DNA from 2 places in the Cryobacterium sp. N21 genome. Region 1 is predicted to be linked to the other one. Evidence: predicted binding sites of a transcription regulator. Region 1 holds the regulator's gene; the other holds the start of a gene.
What was found. The regulator LexA, encoded in region 1, represses DNA repair genes until DNA is damaged. The targets are predictions, from matches to a motif close to TCGAACANNTGTTCGA.
Positions count from the first base shown of each region.

Region 1 (3,454 bases):
GCCACTCCCCCGAATAATACGAAGTTGCTCCAGCTTCGGTGCGGGGCATAGCCCAGACCGGCCAGCTCGACCACGAGCCGATCGCGCTGTCCACGAATATCGTCGACCATGGCGAGCATCTCCGCGCTGTGCGCCAGGGCAGCGTTTGCGGCGGCCTGGGTGAAGGTGGAGAGGTGGTACGGCAGGCGAACCAGGCGCAGGGCATCCGTTACCGCCGGATCGGCAGCCAGATAGCCGACCCGCGCACCGGCAAAGGCAAAGGCCTTGCTCATTGTGCGTGAGACCAACAGTCGCTCCCGGCCTGGCAGCAAGGTGAGCGCACTCGGAGTTCCGGCGGGCGCGAACTCGGCGTAGGCCTCGTCGACGACGACGATGCCATCGGTCGCGTCGTAGGCGGCGGCGATGGTCTCGAGCGAGAGCGGGGTGCCGGTGGGGTTGTTCGGTGAGCAGAGAAAGATGATGTCCGGATTGGTGCGAGTGATCTGGCTCACTGCGGTGGCCGGCGACAGCTCGTAGTCGGCATCGCGCGTGCCGGCAATCCAGGTGGTGTCGGTTCCGGCCGCGAGGATCGAGTACATCGAATAGGTGGGGGCAAACCCGAGCAGGGTGCGCCCAGGTCCACCGAAAGCCTGCAGTACCTGCTGGAGCACTTCGTTGGAGCCGTTGGCCGCCCAGATGTTGTCGGAGGTGAGTGCCTCGCCAAGATACTGCGCGAGTGCCTCACGCAGGGCGGTGAACTCGCGGTCGGGGTAGCGATTCACCGAGCGGATGGCCTCGGCCAGGCCGGCGAGAATGTCGCGGGCCACTGCTTCGGGAATTGGGTGCGTGTTCTCGTTGACGTTCAGGGCCACCGGAACGTGCAGTTGCGGAGCACCGTACGGGGTGAGGCCTTGCAGGTTGGTGCGGAGCGGAAGATCGTCGAGAGTGGTCACACTCTCCATGCTACGACCCTGTGCTGGCGCGCATTGCTACTTACGAGTTGGCGGGCAGTTCGAGTCGCTGACCGGGCTGGAGCGTTTCGACGGTGAGCGCGTTCAGTCGTTTGATGTCGGCGACGACGTCGCGCGGGTCGGCGGACGGCGAGACCTCTTCGGCGAGGTCCCACAGGGTTTGGCCGGGTTCGACTGTGATGAACCGGGCAGACCCGACGTCGGTCGGCGAGTAGGCCAGCGTCGCCACGATTCCGGAGTCGGTCGTGTACGACGTGAGGTCGATGCCCGTGGCGGAATTGGATGCGCCGGCCGCTCCCCCGTTGAGGGCGAATGCGACGGCACCGATGACGAGGGGCACGGCTGCGAGGGTCGTGAACACCACTCGCCCACGCCGGGTGAGGTGCAGACGGGTGCCGGGGGTACGAGAAGCGCCGTATTCACGGGCTGTGGGTGCAAGTGCTGTGGTCATGTCAAACCTCCAAGGTAGGCGGGCTGCGAGTCTCGTATCCGGCCCTCGGCCGGGAAGGCCGGATACGAAACTATGTTCCGAATATAACTTCGAACAATCGAACATGCAAGCTTTTTCTGATCCTCACCCCGAATTTCGCGCAACACACTCGAATAAGTGTTTGTTGCAGGGCTCGGAACTGGATAAACTTTCGATAGGCCAATTGCTTGATTTACACTCAACCAGACACCACCGACATCCCCGTGTGACACGGTTTCAGACCACGCGGGGCCAACTCCAGGAGGGCACATCGTGACACAGGACACCAGCGGTACCCGTGACAAGGGCGGCACCCGGCGCCGCAAGAGTTTGAGCCAGCGGCAGCTCGCTATTCTCGACGTGATTCAGCGTTCGGTGAGTTCGCGCGGGTACCCGCCGAGCATGCGTGAGATCGGTGACGCGGTCGGGCTCGCCTCACTGTCGAGCGTGACCCATCAGCTCAATCAACTCGAACTCAGTGGCTACCTGCGCCGCGACCCGAATCGTCCGCGGGCACTCGAAGTTCTCATCGAGATTCAGCGCGCTCCCGAAGATGTCGGTACCGGTGACCAGGACAGCTTCCACCCCGGCGTTCAGGTCGGCGACGCCGCGATGGTGCCCCTCGTCGGTCGTATCGCCGCGGGAATCCCGATCACGGCCGACCAACAGATCGACGAGATTTTCCCGCTCCCCCGCCAACTCGTTGGGCAGGGCGAGCTGTTCATGCTCAAGGTCGTGGGTGAGTCCATGATCGACGCCGCCATCTGCGACGGCGACTGGGTCGTGGTTCGCCAGCAGAAGACCGCGGAGAATGGCGAGATCGTCGCGGCCATGCTCGACAACGAGGCCACCGTGAAGGTTCTGCGAAAGCGCGATGGCCACACCTGGCTGCTGCCGCGCAACAGCAACTTCGAACCGATTGTCGGCGACTTTGCGGACATCCTCGGCAAGGTCGTCGCGGTGCTGCGTTCGGTTTAATCTACGAAGGCCCGACCACCAACCGGTGATCGGGCCTGTTTTCGGTCTGCCCCGCTAGACGCCGACGGTGGCATCGAGGCGTTCGCGCACCACCCGCGTCGCGGCGAGCATGTTGTGCAGCGACTGCACGGTCTCGTCGTAGCCACGCGTTTTCAGTCCGCAGTCCGGGTTCACCCACACTTGGCGTTCGGGAATGGATTCCAGGGCGGTGTCGAGCAGGATGGTCAACTCGTCCACACTCGGTACGCGCGGCGAGTGGATGTCGTAGATGCCGGCGCCAATGCCGTGGTCGAAGCCGCCCGCCTCGATTTCCCGCACAACTTCCATGCGTGACCGGGCCGCTTCGATGCTCGTGACGTCGGCGTCGAGGTTGCGAATGGCTTCGATGACAACACCGAATTCTGAATAGCAGAGGTGGGTGTGGATCTGGGTCGCATCCGCGACCCCGGCCGTGGCGAGCCGGAAAGACCCGACCGACCAGTCCAGGTAGTCGGCCTGATCCTTCTTCTTCAGCGGCAGAAGTTCGCGCAGGGCCGGCTCGTCGACCTGAACGATCTTGATGCCCGCGGCCTCGAGGTCGGAGATTTCATCGCGCAGGGCCAGCGCCACTTGGCGGGCGGTCTCGCCCAGCGGCTGGTCGTCGCGCACAAAGGACCAGGCCAGAATCGTCACCGGGCCGGTGAGCATGCCCTTGACCGGCTTGGTGGTGAGGCTCTGCGTGTAGACCGACCAGTCGACGGTGATCGGTGCCGGGCGCGACACGTCACCCCACAGAATGGACGGCCGGGTGCAGCGGCTGCCGTAGGACTGTACCCAGCCGTTCTCGGTCACGGCGAATCCGTCGAGGTTCTCGGCGAAGTACTGCACCATGTCATTGCGTTCGGGTTCGCCGTGCACGAGCACGTCAAGTCCGATCTCCTCTTGCAACTGCACAACGCGGCCGATCTCGGCGCGCATCAGCTCGCGGTAGGCATCCGCTGCCAGGGTTCCCTTGAGGAACTGTGCGCGTGCTCGGCGAATGTCGGCGGTCTGTGGGAAGGATCCGATCGTGGTCGTT
Region 1 covers NZ_PJJQ01000032.1:285,105-288,558, reverse strand. The annotation lists gene CXY77_RS10035 (histidinol-phosphate transaminase) at 1-941, opposite strand, end outside; gene CXY77_RS10030 (LysM peptidoglycan-binding domain-containing protein) at 973-1,401, opposite strand; gene lexA (transcriptional repressor LexA) at 1,693-2,397, shown strand; gene metE (5-methyltetrahydropteroyltriglutamate--homocysteine S-methyltransferase) at 2,452-3,454, opposite strand, start outside.

Region 2 (3,454 bases), on a different contig from region 1:
CACGACCACGATGGTGATCCAGAGTTCGGGGCTGCGGGTGAGGCTGAGAATGCCGACGGACACGACCGCGGCCATCAGGCAGGTCAGCGCGAACCAGTGTGCGGCCCGTGCGAGGGCGCGCGCGAGCGTCAGCTGCACTAAGTGGCCGGGTAGACCCAGAGACATATTTTCCCCCTGGTCAAGTATGCCACCGGGGTTGAATGGGGGCGGGTGGTGGTTGGGCGGGTGGCATAGCCGTGGGTCGATCATGGGCCCAGTTTCCCGGCCCCGGCCCGGAAAGTCTGACCGGTCAGAACAGGGTGGGTGAGAGTTCGGGCGGGAGCTCGGCGGCGATCAGCGACCGCGGGGACTCGGAGCCCGGGGCCCACCTTGTGACCCCGGGCCCAGTTTCTAAACTGGGCCCGGGGCCGGGGCCCGGGCCCCGGCCCCGGCCCCGGGAAGCGCCCGGTGCAGAGGCCAGCGCAGAACCCGGGCCCGGCGCAGGGAGAAGGGCGGGCGCGTGGGAGGCGGGCGCGGGCATCCGTTCCGGGGAGGACGGGAAGGCGCTGGAGCGCAGCCCGCCGGTGGACGGGTCGACGACCCCGCGCTCAAGGCCGTGCGCTCGAATGAGGGGTTTGATGCGGGCGGCGAGCCAGGTGCGGTATTCCTTGGGGGCGTACTGGCCGCGGGCGTAGAGCTCCTGGTAGCGGCCGACCAGTTCGGGATGCTCGCGGCCGAGCCACTGCAGGTACCAGTCTTTGACTGCGGGCTTCAGGTTGAGCCCCGAGTAGAGCACGCTCGTCGCCCCGGCAGCCTTGGCCTGGCGCAGCGCCTCGTCGAGGTGGGCTCGGGTGTCGGTGAGAAACGGCAAAATGGGCATGAGAAAGATGCCGCAGTCCAGGCCGCGTTCCCGCACCGTGGTGACCGTGGCGAGGCGTGCCGTGGTGGTGGGGGTGCCCGGCTCGACGGACTGCTGCAGCTCGTCGTCGTAGATGGCGATCGACATGGCCAGATCGACCGGAACATGCTCGCTCGCCTCGACCAGCAGGTCGAGATCGCGGGGCAGCAGGGTTCCCTTGGTGAGAATGGAGAAGGGCGTCTTGCTGTCGGCGAGGGCCGCTATGATGCCCGGCATCAGCCGGTAGCGTCCCTCGGCGCGCTGGTACGGGTCGGTGTTGGTGCCGAGCGCCACCGGATGCCTCCCCCACGTCGGTTTCGCCAGCTCTTTACGCAAGACCTCGGCCACGTTGACCTTCACAATGATCTCGCTGTCGAAATCCTTGCCGGCGTCGAGGTCGAGGTACTGATGCGTTGGGCGGGCGAAGCAGTAGGTGCAGGCGTGGGAGCATCCGCGGTAGGGGTTGATCGTGTAGCCGAACGGCAGCGCGCTCTGCCCGGGCACGTGGTTGAGCGCCGACTTGGCGAGGATCTCGTGGAACGTGATCCCGGCGAAGTCGGGCGTCTGCACGCTGCGCACGAGGTTGTTCAGGCGGGCCAGCCCCGGCAGGGCGCCGGGCCGCTCGGTCTGTAGTTCTTGTGAGCTCCACCGCATGGGTCAAGTCGAACATAGGTACGACTGAATTGCAAGTGTCTGCCGAAAAACCCGGAGTGAGCGGACGCCCGCGGCCCGCGCCGGGCTCGCGGAACTCAGCAGAGTTCGCGGCACTCCTACAGAGGGGTGCCGCGAACGCGTTCGAAGGTCGCGAGCGGGCGAGCCGGGCGCGAGCAGTGGCATCCGCTCGCAGCACGCGTTAGGGAAGTTGGCACTGGTTTGAACACGTGCAGGCTTCCTCAACACGTGCCACGAGCACACCGGAGGGGCTCGATGGGCGAGCGCGCCTGAGGGGCTCGATGGCCGCGAGCGCGCGGACACCGGCGCCGCGGCATCCGCTCGGCGGGGAATCGCTGTATTGTGCCGACATGCGATCAGAAGCCACACCGGCATGACCCGGCTGCGACGCAGTGACCCGACCCGGCCGGGGTACACGCGAAAGCGCGCCGGCACGGGCTTCAGCTACCGCGACCCCGCCGGGCAGAAGGTGACCGAGACGGCGCTGCGCGAGCAACTCGCGGCGCTCGCGATTCCGCCCGCGTGGAACGACGTGTGGATCTCGCCGCACGCGAACGGGCATATCCAAGCGATCGGCATCGACGCCGCCGGGCGCCGCCAGTACATTTACCACCCGGTGTGGCGCGAACAGAAGGACCGCCTCAAGTTCGAGCGCGCGCTGCAGCTGGCCGAATCGCTGCCGCGGGTGCGCGGCCAAGTCACCCGTGAGCTTCGCGGCGACGGCCCGCCGCGCACCCGGGCGCTCGCCGCGGCGTTTCGCATGCTCGACCTCGCCTCGCTGCGCATCGGCAGCGAGCGCTACGCCGATACGTACGGCAGCCACGGCCTTTCGACCCTGCTCTGCTCCCACGTAACGGTGCGCGGCGACGTGGTGCGGCTGAATTTTCCGGCCAAGAGTGGGCAACAGTTTCAGGGCGTCATAACGGATGCCGACCTCGCGTTGTATCTGCGCGCCCGCCTGCGCGAGCGGCCGGCCGCACCGCTGCTGTCCTGGGTACTGGATGACATCGAGGACATCGTGTCGGCCGCCGACATCAACGATTTCATCAAGGAACGAACCGGCGGGGAGTTCACGGCGAAGGACTTTCGCACCCTGCGGGGCACGGCCGCCGCCGCGCAGAGCCTGGCGGCCAGTCTCGCCGAGAGTTTGAAGGTGACCACGGAGGCGGGCGGCCGGCCGGCGGTATCCGGTGTGGCGGGCTCTGCCGGGCGGCCACGATCGTCTGGCGGCACGGATGGCGCGGGTGCTACAGGTGCGCCGGGTGCGCAAGCCTCAGCTGCTGGGCCGGCGGGATCGGCCGCGCCCGCGGCATCCGCTGCCCGGCCGCCACGTGCTGCGACGCGCAGCCGGCGCCAGGACAACCGTGTCATCGCCGCAGCCATGCGTCAGGCGGCGGATGCGCTGGGCAACACGCCGGCGATCGCGCGCACGAGCTACGTGGATCCGCGCGTGGTTGACCTCTATCTCGCCGGTGAGACCATCGACCCCGCGGGCCGAGTCTCGGTCGAGACGGCGCTGCGCACACTTTTACTCGGCGAAGCGACCTGATGAATCTCACCCGTTCGGGGTATAACTTGAGTGCCGCCCGCCGGTCGCCGCTGCGACCCGGCCGTCCCCATGAGAAAGGTAGACCTGTGACTTACGACTCCGACCCCGACAACCAGCCGCCGCTCGATGCCCCCGACACCCCAGAAACCGAATCGGCGCCCGAGGCCCCGGCTTCGCCGACCAACCCCGATCAGCTGGTCGGGCCGGATGGGCCCGACGGGCCGGACGACGAATACGCGGGCTCAGCCGTTCCGGTCGCAAGCGCGGGCACCGGTCCCGATGGGCCGGCCCCGAGCGACGACGGCTCGACAGCCGGGGAGGCCGCCGCGCCCGACAGCGATGCCGAAGACGATCAG
Region 2 covers NZ_PJJQ01000035.1:313,585-317,038, forward strand. The annotation lists gene CXY77_RS15880 (ATP-binding protein) at 1-165, opposite strand, end outside; gene CXY77_RS15885 (Rv2578c family radical SAM protein) at 290-1,531, opposite strand; gene CXY77_RS15890 (DNA topoisomerase IB) at 1,923-3,098, shown strand; gene CXY77_RS15895 (hypothetical protein) at 3,185-3,454, shown strand, end outside.
Region 2: the regulator LexA is predicted to act here: its motif matches at 1,540-1,555, upstream of CXY77_RS15885 (Rv2578c family radical SAM protein).